2 regions of the Micromonospora marincola genome follow, and region 2 is predicted to be linked to the other one. Evidence: predicted binding sites of a transcription regulator. Region 2 holds the regulator's gene; the other holds the start of a gene.
What was found. Region 2 encodes HrcA, which represses chaperone genes, less so after heat shock. Its sites were predicted from a motif close to GGTTNGCACNCTCNNNNNGAGNGTGCNAACC; they were not measured.

Region 1 (5,696 bases), on a different contig from region 2:
GGGCCGGCGGCGGGGCGACTGCGTGCGCGCGGGGTGTCGATCCGGGACTGCGTCTTCACCGGACCCTGGGCGGACCAGCCACGCGGCACCCAGTACGCGTCGAAGTCGGCGAAGCTGGTCAGCTCCAGCTCGGTCACCCACTTGCACGCCGAGACGTACCCGTAGAGGCCGGGCACCACCATCCGCACCGGGAAGCCGTGCTCGATCGGCAACGGCTCGCCGTTCATCCCCACCGCGAGCAGCGCGTCCCGCCCGTCGCGCAGCACCGATGTGGGGGTGCCGCAGGTCCAGCCGTCGACCGCGCGCCCGACCACCTGGTCCGCGCCGTCCTCCGGGTCGGCCTCGTCAAGCAGTTCCTTGAGCGGTACGCCGAGCCAGCGGGCGTTGCCGATGAGGTCGCCACCCACCTCGTTGGAGACGCAGGCGAGCGTCACGTAGCGCTCGACCATCGGCCGGGCGAGCAGGTCGTCGAAGCTCAGCTCGATCGGGTTGCGGACCCGCCCGTGGATGCGTAGCCGCCAGGTGACCGGGTCCACCTGCGGCACCACGAGCGCGGTGTCGATCCGGTAGAACTCCCGGTTGGGCGTGACGTAGGGGGCGAGCCGGGGCAGGGACAGATCCGCGCCGGCCGGCACCTGTGGCGCCGGTGTCGCGGGCAGCGTCACCGCCGCCCGGGCCGCCGAGACGCCCCGCCGGCCGGCCAGCCAGTGACCGCCGAGCCCGGCCACCGCCGCCGCGCCGGTCAGCAGGCCGGCGCCGCGCAGGAACCGGCGTCGGGACTCCGCGTCACGACTCTCCAGTGGCTCCCAGCCACCCGGAGTCTCCTCCTCGCGCGCGAGCGCGGCGACCGCCGGAGGCGGCGGCGGCCGGTGCCGCGGCGCGGGTCCGGGGACCGCCGGAGGCGGCGTGGGCCCGGGCGACGGCCTCCGCTCTGTGACCGCCGGAGGCGGCGTAGGTCCGGGCGACGGCGGCGCGGGTCCGGTGGCGCCGCCGGAGAACGTCGCCGGGGCGGCCGGGTCGCGGTCCGGCCGCAGCGGGCCGGCCATGAAGGCCCAGAGCGTGAGCCCGCCGAGGGCGGCGCCGACAAGCGAGGGCAGCGCGTCGAACCCGTTCGCGCCGGCCCGGGTCAGCGCGGCGGCGACCCCGAGCACGGCGAACGCGCCGATGCCGGCCAGGCCGACGGCCAGCCGCCGGGCCGCCGCCACACCGAGCAGCGCCGCGAAGCCGGCCAGCAGCAGCGCGGTCCCGACCAACAGCGCGATCTTGTCGTACGTGCCGAAGAGGTCGATGGCGAACTGCTTGAGCGGCTCGGGCACCAGGTCGACCACGAGGCCGCCGACGGCGATCAGCGGGGCGGACCGGGGACCGGTCAGGACGGCCACCGGCTCGGCGATGCCGAGTGCCACCACGGCGGCGACGACACCGGCCAGGGCCGCGGAACGGCGGGAGATCGTGCTCACGCAGCCCAGTCTGGTCGACCGGCCGGGTCCGCCGCCAATTCCGTCAGCGTTCCGTAAGCGAATACGGCTCAGGGCACACCGCCGGCTCGGCGGTGTGCCCTGAGGTCGGGCCGTACTCCTCGGGTCAGAAGCCCGGGCCGTGCTGGTGGCCGTGGCCGTGCGAGTGACCGTGCCCACCGGCGGCGGCCGGCTCCGGCTCGGCCGGCTTCTCCACGATGAGGCTCTCGGTGGTGAGCAGCAGGCCGGCGATCGAGGCGGCGTTGGTGACCGCGTTGCGGGTCACCTTCACCGGGTCGAGGATGCCGGCCTTGGCCAGGTCGACGTATTCGCCGACGGCGGCGTCGAGGCCGGTGCCCCACTCCTGGCCGGCGACCTTCTGCACCACCACGTAGCCGTCGTGGCCGGCGTTCTGGGCGATCCAGCGCAGCGGCTCGACGAGCGCCTTGCGCACGATCGAGACGCCGACCTTCTCGTCACCGGTGAAGCCCAGGTCGTCGTCGAGAACCGGCAGGATCTGGGCCAGAGCGGCGCCGCCACCCGGGACCGTGCCCTCCTCCACCGCGGCCTTGGTCGCGGCGATGGCGTCCTCGATGCGGTGCTTGCGCTCCTTCATCTCGACCTCGGTGGCCGCGCCGACCTTGATCACCGCGATGCCGCCGGAGAGCTTCGCCAGCCGCTCGGCCAGCTTCTCCCGGTCCCAGTCGGAGTCCGAGGCCTCGATCTCCTTGCGGATCTGGGCGACCCGGTCGGCGACCTCGGCGGACTGGCCGCCACCGTCGACGACAGTGGTGTTCTCCTTGTCGACCACGACGCGACGGGCGGTGCCGAGCACCTCCAGGCCGACCTGGTCGAGCTTGTAGCCCAGCTCCGGGGCGACCAGCTCGGCGCCGGTCAGGATCGCCATGTCCTGGAGCATCGCCTTGCGCCGGTCGCCGAAGCCCGGGGCCTTCACCGCGCAGACCTTGACGGTCTTGCGGATGGCGTTGACCACGAGCGTGGACAGGGCCTGGCCCTCGACGTCCTCGGCGATGATGAGCAGCGGCTTGCTGTTCTGGAGGACCTTCTCCAGCAGCGGCAGCAGCTCCTCGATCGCCGAGATCTTCTGCGTGGTGATCAGGATGTACGGGTCCTCCAGGACCGCCTCCTGCCCCTCCGCGTCGGTGACGAAGTTCGGCGAGATGAAGCCCTTGTCGAACTGGAGACCCTCGGTCACGTCCAGCTCGGTGGTGAGCGCGGAGCCCTCCTCGACGGTGATCACACCGTCGCGGCCGACCCGCTCCATCGCCTCGGCGATCAGCTCGCCGATCGTGGCGTCCTGCGCGGAGACGGTCGCCACCTGCGCGATCGACTCCTTGCTGGCCACCTCGGTGGCCTTGCCGAGCAGCGCCTCGGAGACCTTGGCCGCCGCCGCGTCGATGCCCCGCTTCAGGCCGGTCGGGTTGGCGCCCGCGGCCACGTTGCGCAGGCCCTCACGGACCATGGCCTGGGCCAGCACGGTCGCGGTGGTGGTCCCGTCGCCGGCGACGTCGTTGGTCTTGGTCGCCACCTCCTTGACCAACTGCGCGCCGAGGTTCTCGTACGGGTTGGTGAGCTCGATCTCCTTGGCGATGGTCACGCCGTCGTTGGTGATCGTGGGCACACCGAACTTCTTGTCCAGGACGACGTTGCGCCCGCGGGGGCCGAGGGTGACCTTGACCGCGTCCGCGAGGGCGTTGACACCGTGCTCGAGCAGGTGCCGGGCGTCATCCGAGAAGCTCAGGATCTTTGCCATCAGTATCCCTTCGAAGCGTCGTTGCCCCGGCCCGGCGAGCCGGACCGGGGCAACGACACTGATCGGTTGCTTACTTCTCGATGACCGCGAGGACGTCGCGGGCGGAGAGCACCAGGTACTCCTCGCCGGCGTACTTGACCTCGGTGCCGCCGTACTTCGAGTAGAGGACGGTGTCGCCGACCTTCACGTCGACCGGCACGCGGTTGCCCTTGTCGTCGATCCGGCCCGGGCCCACAGCGAGGACGGTGCCCTCCTGCGGCTTCTCCTTGGCGGTGTCGGGGATCACGATGCCCGAGGCGGTGGTGGTCTCGGCCTCGTTCGCCTGCACCACGATGCGGTCCTCGAGCGGCTTGATCGCAACCTTGGTCGCGGTAGTCACGGGCATACCCTCCTGGGGTACTTGGTGTCGTTACCGGTCGGCACGCCGACCAGCGTCAATCTGCCACATGCCACCGGGCGGGGCCGTCGTCGCGGGTGCCGGTCCGCCTGGCGTTCAACCCCCGGGCACCAGGGCCCGGGCGTTGGCACCCTCAGGGTGAGAGTGCTAATCGCAGGTTATTCCTCGGCTAGCACTCCGTCAAGGAGAGTGCCAGCGCGTCGTCCGCCGTGTCGCCCCGCGAGGCCGGCCGGGACAATGGCCGGGTGGATCTCGACCAGCTCGCCGCCCTGCGTACCGCCGAGGGGTCGGCCGCGCTCGCCGCGGCGGAGCGGGTGGCCGGCGGTGACCCGCTGACGGCGGCCGACGCGCTGCGCTCGGCCGGAATCCCGGGCGACCTCGCGGCGGCGGCCCTGACCCAGGCGGAGCTGCGCCGCCTGGCGGCCGGCAAGTTCGGCGCGGCGGCGGCCCGGATGTTCCTCACCCGGCCCGGGCTGGAGCAGGCCACCCGCCGGGTGGTCGCCGACCGGCGGGCCGCCCGGTTGCGCGCCGCGGGCGTGACCACGCTCGCCGACCTCGGGTGCGGGCTGGGCGCCGACGCGCTCGCCGCGGCCCGCGCCGGCATCCGGGTGTACGCGGTGGAGGCCGATCCGGTGACCGCGGCGATGGCCGCCGCGAACGCCGAGGCGGCCGGGCTGGCCGGGTTGGTGACGGTCGAGTGCGGTGACGCCACGGCGTTCGACGTGAGCCGGGTCGACGGCGCGTTCTGCGACCCGGCGCGACGGCGCACCGGCACCGGCCGGCGCATCTTCGACCCGAACGCCTACTCGCCGCCGTGGGGCTTCGTCACCGACCTGGCCGCGCGGGTGCCGCACACCGTGGTCAAGGTGGCGCCCGGCCTGGACCACGCGCTGATCCCGGCCGGCGCCGAGGCGGAGTGGGTGAGCGTCGACGGCGACCTGGTGGAGGCCACCCTCTGGTGCGGCGCCCTGTCCGACGTCCCGCGCCGCGCCACCCTGCTGCGGGAGAAGGAGGGGCCCCCGGTTAACGCCTCCGGTATAGGCGGGGCCCCTTCTTATCACCTCACCGGCACCGGCGCGGACGAAGCGGAGGTGGGCGCGGTCCGGCGGTTCCTCTACGACCCGGACCCGGCTGTGGTGCGGGCGCACCTGGTCGCGGAGCTGGCCGCCGACCTCGACGGCACCCTCGCCGACCCGTCGATCGCCTACCTCTACGCGGACGCGGCGCGCCGCACCCCGTTCGCCCGCTGCCTGGAGATCACCGACGTGCTGCCGTTCTCACTGAAGCGGCTGCGCGCCCTGCTGCGGGAGCGCCGGGTCGGCCGGGTGGAGATCCGCAAACGCGGGTCGGCGCTGGAGCCGGAGAAGCTGCGCCGCGACCTGCGGCTGGCCGGCGACGAGGCGGCCAGCCTGGTGCTGACCCGGGTGGCCGGCGCGCCCACGGTGCTGATCTGCCGGCCGGTACCGGCCGCCGGCTGATCGCCGTCCCCGACCGGCCGTTCCGGCTCGCCGCGGAGCGACGGCCCGGACGTTCCGGCTCGCCGCGGAGCGACGGCCGGGTTAGCTTGGCGGTCATGGCGGGACAGGGCACTCCGGCGACCGCGCTGCTGACCCGGCGGAAGATCGCGCACAGCACACATCCGTACGACGTCTCGCCGGACGCGCCGAACTACGGCGCGCTTGTCGCCGCCGCGCTCGGGGCGCCGCCGGAGCGGGTGTTCAAGACGCTTGTCACAGACGTCGACGGCGGGCTGACCGTGGCGGTGGTGCCGGTGACCGGCGAGTTGGACCTGAAGGCGCTGGCCGCCGCCGTCGGCGGCAAGCGGGCCGCACTTGCCGACCGGATCGCGGCCGAGCGGGCGACCGGGTACGTGCGGGGCGGGATCAGCCCGCTCGGGCAACGCCGGGCGCTGCCGACCGTGATCGACACCTCCGCGCTGGCGCACCAGACGGTGTACGTCTCGGCCGGCCGCCGGGGTTTGCAGGTGCAGCTCGCCCCGGCCGATCTGGTCGCGCTGACCGGGGCCGTGACCGCCCCCGTGGCTGGGCGCTGAACGAGCGGTTCTTCC
Region 2 (5,696 bases):
AAGGAGGCGATGTTCTTCTGGACCGACACCGCGGACGCGCCGTGGACGGTGGTGAAGAGCAACGACAAGAAGCGGGCCCGGCTGGAGGCGATGCGCCACGTGCTGCACCGGTTCGACTACGACGGCAAGGACGTCGACGTGGTCGGCACGCCCGACCCGCTGATCATCGGCCCGGCGGGGCTGGACCTGGGCCCCGAGGAGCAGCCGGTGCCGATCTTCCCGCGCCCCTGACCTACCAGCGGCCCAGGCGGGCGGCGAGCACGCTGAGCGCGGCCACCCCGGCGGTGGAGGTGCGCAGGACCGACGGGCCGAGGCGGACGGTACGCGCGCCGGCCTCGGCGAACGCGGTCAGCTCGGCCGGGGCGACGCCGCCCTCGGGGCCGACCACGAGCACGATCTCACCTGTCGACGGCAGCTCGACAGTGGTCAGCCGCTCGTCTGCCTCCTCGTGCAGCACGAAGGCGGCACCGGCGCCGGCGATGCGCCGGGCCACCGTGGCGGTGGACTCGTCCGGGGCGCCGGCCACCACCGGCAGCCACGGGCGACGGGCCTGCTTGGCGGCTTCCCGGGCGGTGGCCGTCCACTTCTCCCGGGCCCGTACGCCCCGGTCGCCGCGCCACTGGACCACCGAACGGGACGCCGCCCAGGGCACGATCTCGTCCACCCCGACCTCGGTCATCGCCTGCACGGCCAGCTCGCCCCGGTCGCCCTTGGCGATCCCCTGCGCCACGACCAGCCGGGGGACGCTCGCGTCGGCGTACCCCCGGGAGGTGATCCGCGCGTCGAGCGTGCCCCGGCCGACGGCGGTGACGAGCGCGGCGGCGGTGCCGCCCCGGCCGTCGGCGAACAGCAGTTCCTCGCCGACGCGCAGCCGCTGCACGGTGGCCGCGTGGTGGCCCTCCGGGCCGTCGAGCGTCACCGTGTCGCCGGTGGGCAGCGCCTCGACCAGGAACAGCGGCGCCGACACCTCAGGCGTGCCCGTTGAAGGCGTCGCGCATCCGGGAGAAGAAGCCGCCCTGCTTGGTCAGCTCGGCGACCTCCTCGCCACGGGTCTTGGCGAAGTCGCGCAGCATCCGCTCCTGGTCGGCGTCGAGCTTGGTCGGGGTGCGCACGTCCAGGTGGACGTAGAGGTCGCCCCGGCCGGTGCCGCGCAGGTGCGGGACGCCACGGGCGCGCAGCCGCAGCGTGCTGCCGGGCTGGGTGCCCGGCTTGACGTCGACGACCTCCTCGCTGTCGAGCGTCTTGATGGTCAGTCGGGTGCCGAGCGCGGCGGCGGTCATCGGCACGGTCACCCGGCAGTGCAGGTCGTCGCCCTTGCGGGAGTAGACGTCGTGGGTCCGCTCGTGGATCTCGACGTAGAGGTCGCCGGCGGTGCCGCCGCCCGGGCCGACCTCGCCCTGCTGGGCCAGCCGGATCCGCATGCCGTCCTCGACCCCGGCGGGGATCTTGACGGTCAGCGAGCGCCTGGTGCGCACCCGGCCGTCGCCGGCGCAGGTCGGGCAGGGGTGCGGGATCGTGGTGCCGTAGCCCTGACAGACGGTGCACGGCCGGGCGGAGACCACCTGACCGAGGAACGTCCGCTGCACCGACTGCACCTCGCCGCGACCACCGCACGCCTCGCAGGTGGCCAGGTGGGTGCCGGCGGCCGTGCCGGCGCCGGAGCAGGTGGTGCAGAGCACCGCGGTGTCGACGGTGATCGGCGCCTCGACGCCGAAGGCGGTCTCGTTGAGGTCGAGCTCCAGCCGCAGGATCGCGTCGGCGCCCGGCCGGGTACGCGGCCGGGGACCCCGGCTGCCGCCCGCCGCGCCGCCGAAGAACGCGTCCATGATGTCCTGGAAGCCGACGAACGGGCCGGCGCCGCCCGGACCGCCCGGACCGCCGGCGCCACCGCCGCCCGGGGCGAGCGGGTCGCCGCCCAGGTCGACGATCTGCCGCTTCCGGTCGTCCGAGAGGACCTCGTACGCGGCGTTGATGTCCTTGAACTTCTCCTGTGCCTCCGGGTCCGGATTGACGTCCGGGTGGTACTGCCGCGCCAGCTTGCGGTAGGCACGCTTGATCTCGTCGTCGGAGGCGTCCCGGCTCACGCCGAGAATGCCGTAGTAGTCCCTGGCCACTGCGTTCGGTGTCCTCATGTTCGTCTCGCGTTCGCCGGTCGTCGGCCGCAGCCGGCCGTCGGCCCTGACTGGTCAGTTCTGGGCCAGCAGTTCGCCCACGTAGCGTGCCACGGCCCTCACCATGGCGATATTGCCGGGGTAGTCCATCCGGGTCGGCCCGAGCACCCCGAGCCCACCGACGATCGTCGCACCCGGGCCGTAGCCGGTGCTGACCACCGAGGCGGCCCGCAGGTTGTCGATCTCGTTCTCGTCGCCGATGAGCACCCGGGTGGCATTGCTCGGCTCCGTCTCGCCGATCAACTTGAGCAGCACGACCTCCTCCTCGAGCGCCTCCAGGATGGGGCGCAACGAACCCTGGAAGTCGAGCAGGCCACCCCGGGTGAGGTTCGCGGTGCCGGCAAGCGCGATCCGCTCCTCGTGCCGTTCGACGAGCGTCTCCAGCAGCACGGTGGAGAGCGTGGTCATGGCCGGACGCAACTGTGGCGGGGACTCCTCGACGAGCGCCTGCACAAGCGGCGGCGTCTCGGCCAGTTGACTGCCGACAAGCTTCTCGTTCACCAGCCGGCGCAGGTCGGTGACGTCCTCGGCGGGGATCGGGGCGGGCAGCTCGACAAGCCGCTGCTCGACCCGGCCGGTGTCGGCGATCATGACGACCATCAGCCGGGTGGTGGAGATCGGCACCAGCTCCAGGTGCCGCACCTTGGACCGGGCCAGGCTGGGATATTGCACCACGGCGACCTGCCGGGTGAGCTGGGCCAGCAGCCGGACGGTGCGATGCACCACGTCGTCGAGGTCGACCGCGCCGACCAGGAAACGCTCGATCGCCCGGCGCTCGGCCGGGCTGAGTGGCTTGACCCGGGAGAGCCGGTCGACGAAGAGGCGGTAGCCGCGGTCGGTGGGCACCCGGCCGGCGCTCGTGTGCGGCTGCCGGATGTAGCCCTCCTCTTCCAGCACCGCCATGTCGTTGCGCACGGTCGCCGGCGAGACGCCGAGCTGGTGCCGTTCGACAAGGGCCTTGCTGCCCACCGGCTCCTGCGTGTGGACGTAGTCCTCGACGATGGCGCGCAGCACGGCGAGCTTGCGGTCGTCGAGACCCATCTCCCCACCTCCTGACGCACCTCGGCCGGGCGACCCGCGGCATCCGCCGGGCGGCTGGCACTCGACTGTAGCGAGTGCCAGTCTACGTCGGCAGTCCCGCCGACGCGATGATCGCCCGACGGACCCCGGGTGCGGCCCGCCGCACAGTCGGCCGGGGCGGGTCCGAACAGCCCTGGTGCCGCTTGCCCGTGGGACCTACCGTGACGTGCATGACTGAACCTCCTCGCCCGCCCGGAGCGGGGGACCCCGGCCCCCAGCCCGACCCGACCGCGCCGTCGGCGCCCTACGGCTCGTCGCCGGCCCACGAGCCCCCCACCGCACCACTGTCCGGGGCACCGGGCGGGGGCGGCTATCCCCCGCCCGGTGACTATCCGCCCCCGGGCGGCCAACCTCCGGCCGGCGGATATCCCCCGCCGGGTGGCTACCCGCCGCCGGGTGGCTACCCGCCGCCGGGTGGCTATCCCCCGCCGGGTGGCGGTGCGCCGGGTTACGGCGCGCCCGGCGCCGGCTATCCCGGCGGTGGCGCGTACGGCCCGCCGGTCGGCTACGCCAACAACGACGACAAGACCTGGGCCCTGGTGGCGCACTTCGGTGGGGCGGCCGGGATGCTGATCGGCGGCGGCGTCCTGGGCTGGGTCGCGCCGCTCGTGGCCCTGCTGGCGCGGGGCAACCAGTCCCCGACCGTCCGGGCGCACGCGGTCGCCGCGCTCAACTTCCAGCTCATCTGGTCGGTCATCGCGCTCGTCGGCTGGATCCTCACCTGCATCCTGATCGGCCTGGTGATCGGCTTCGGCGCCATGATCGTCGGGATCATCTTCGGCATCCTGGCCGGGGTGAAGGCCAACGAGGGCCAGCTCTACCGCTATCCGATGTCGGCCAGTCTGATCAAGTGACCCGCTCCGGCCGGTCCCGCGCGGCGGGACCGGCCGGATCCGGTCAGGGCAGCAGGTCGCGGACGACCGCGTCGGCAAGCAGCCGGCCGCGCAGGGTGAGCACGGCCCGGCCCTCGGCGTACGCCCCGGCGTCGAGCAACCCGCCCGCCCGGGCCCGCTCCGCGCCCGCCCGGCCGGTCTCGTCAAGCACGTCGAGCGGCAGCCCGGAGGCGAGCCGCAGCCGCAGCATCACGTCCTCCATGTGCTGCTCGTCGGCGGTGAGCCGCTCCCGGGCCAGCGCCGGCGACGCGCCGCCGGCAAGCCGCGCCGCGTACGCGCTCGGGTGCTTGACGTTCCACCAGCGCACCCCGCCGACGTGGCTGTGCGACCCCGGGCCCAGGCCCCACCAGTCGGCACCGGTCCAGTAGAGCAGGTTGTGCCGGCACGCCCCGGCCGCCGAGCGGGCCCAGTTGGACACCTCGTACCAGGAGAAACCGGCCGCGCGCAGCGCCTCCTCGGCGGCCAGGTAACGGTCCGCCGCCACGTCGTCGGAGGGGTACGGCAACTCGCCCCGACGCATCCGCGCGGCCAGCCGGGTGCCGTCCTCCACGATCAGCGCGTACGCGCTGACGTGGTCCACCCCGGCCTCGACCACCCGCGCCAGCGAGGCGGCGAAGTCGTCCGCCGTCTCCCCCGGGGTGCCGTAGATCAGGTCCAGGTTCACGTGGTCGAACCCGGCGTCCCGCGCCTCCGACGCGGCGGCGGTGGCCCGGCCCGCGCTGTGCCGCCGGTCGAGCACCGCCAGCACGCCCGGCGCGGCGGACTGCATGCCGAGCGAGATCCGGGTGTAGCCGGCCGCCCGCAGCGCCTTCAGCGACTCCGGGGTGACCGACTCGGGGTTTGCCTCGGTGGTCACCTCGGCGTCGCCGGCCAGCCCCCAGGTGCGGTCGATGCCGTCGAGGATCCGGGCCAGGTCGTCGGCGGGCAGCAGGGTGGGGGTGCCGCCGCCGACGAAGACGGTGTCCACCCGTGGCGGCGGGGTGTCACCGAGCACCCGGGCGGCGAGCGCCAGCTCGGCCAGCACGCTGTCGGCGTACGTCTCCCGACTCGCCCCACCGCCCAGCTCGGCGGCGGTGTACGTGTTGAAGTCGCAGTAACCGCACCGGCTGGCGCAGAACGGGACGTGCACGTACACCCCGAAGCCGCGGGCGCCGACGGCGCGGCGGGCGGCGGCGGGCAGCGACCCGTCACGCGGGACGGGTTCACCTTCTGGAAGGACGCCGGGCATGGCCACTAGTGTGCCCGGCATGACCTCTCCGGACGCTCTCGTGCGGGTCGCCACGGCCCGTGGGGTGACCACCCTCACCCTGGACAGCCCGCACAACCGCAACGCGCTCTCCACCCCGCTGATGACCGAGCTGCTGTCCGGGCTGGCCGCGGCGGTCGCCGACGACGCGGTCCGGGCGGTCGTGCTCGACCACACCGGTCCGGTCTTCTGCTCCGGCGCCGACCTGAAGGAGACCGCCGCGGCGTACGCCAGCGGGACGGTGCCGGCCGGGATGCTCGGCGACGTGCTTGTCGCCGTCCGGGAGTGCCCGAAGCCGGTGCTGGC

Region 1: groES (co-chaperone GroES) is a predicted target of HrcA. The motif match lies at 3,751-3,781, and genes of this name have one in related genera.

What each region holds. Positions count from the first base shown of each region.
Region 1 is NZ_JAXCFT010000006.1:60,303-65,998, reverse strand. Features, by position in the region: gene SM450_RS16040 (sulfite oxidase) at 1-1,460, opposite strand, end outside; gene groL (chaperonin GroEL) at 1,585-3,231, opposite strand; gene groES (co-chaperone GroES) at 3,302-3,616, opposite strand; gene SM450_RS16025 (THUMP-like domain-containing protein) at 3,874-5,106, shown strand; gene ybaK (Cys-tRNA(Pro) deacylase) at 5,202-5,681, shown strand.
Region 2 is NZ_JAXCFT010000010.1:26,146-31,841, reverse strand. Features, by position in the region: gene ppk2 (polyphosphate kinase 2) at 1-231, shown strand, start outside; gene SM450_RS20630 (16S rRNA (uracil(1498)-N(3))-methyltransferase) at 233-967, opposite strand; gene dnaJ (molecular chaperone DnaJ) at 969-2,114, opposite strand; gene hrcA (heat-inducible transcriptional repressor HrcA) at 2,187-3,212, opposite strand; gene SM450_RS20615 (DUF4870 domain-containing protein) at 3,422-4,105, shown strand; gene hemW (radical SAM family heme chaperone HemW) at 4,149-5,372, opposite strand; gene SM450_RS20605 (enoyl-CoA hydratase-related protein) at 5,392-5,696, shown strand, end outside.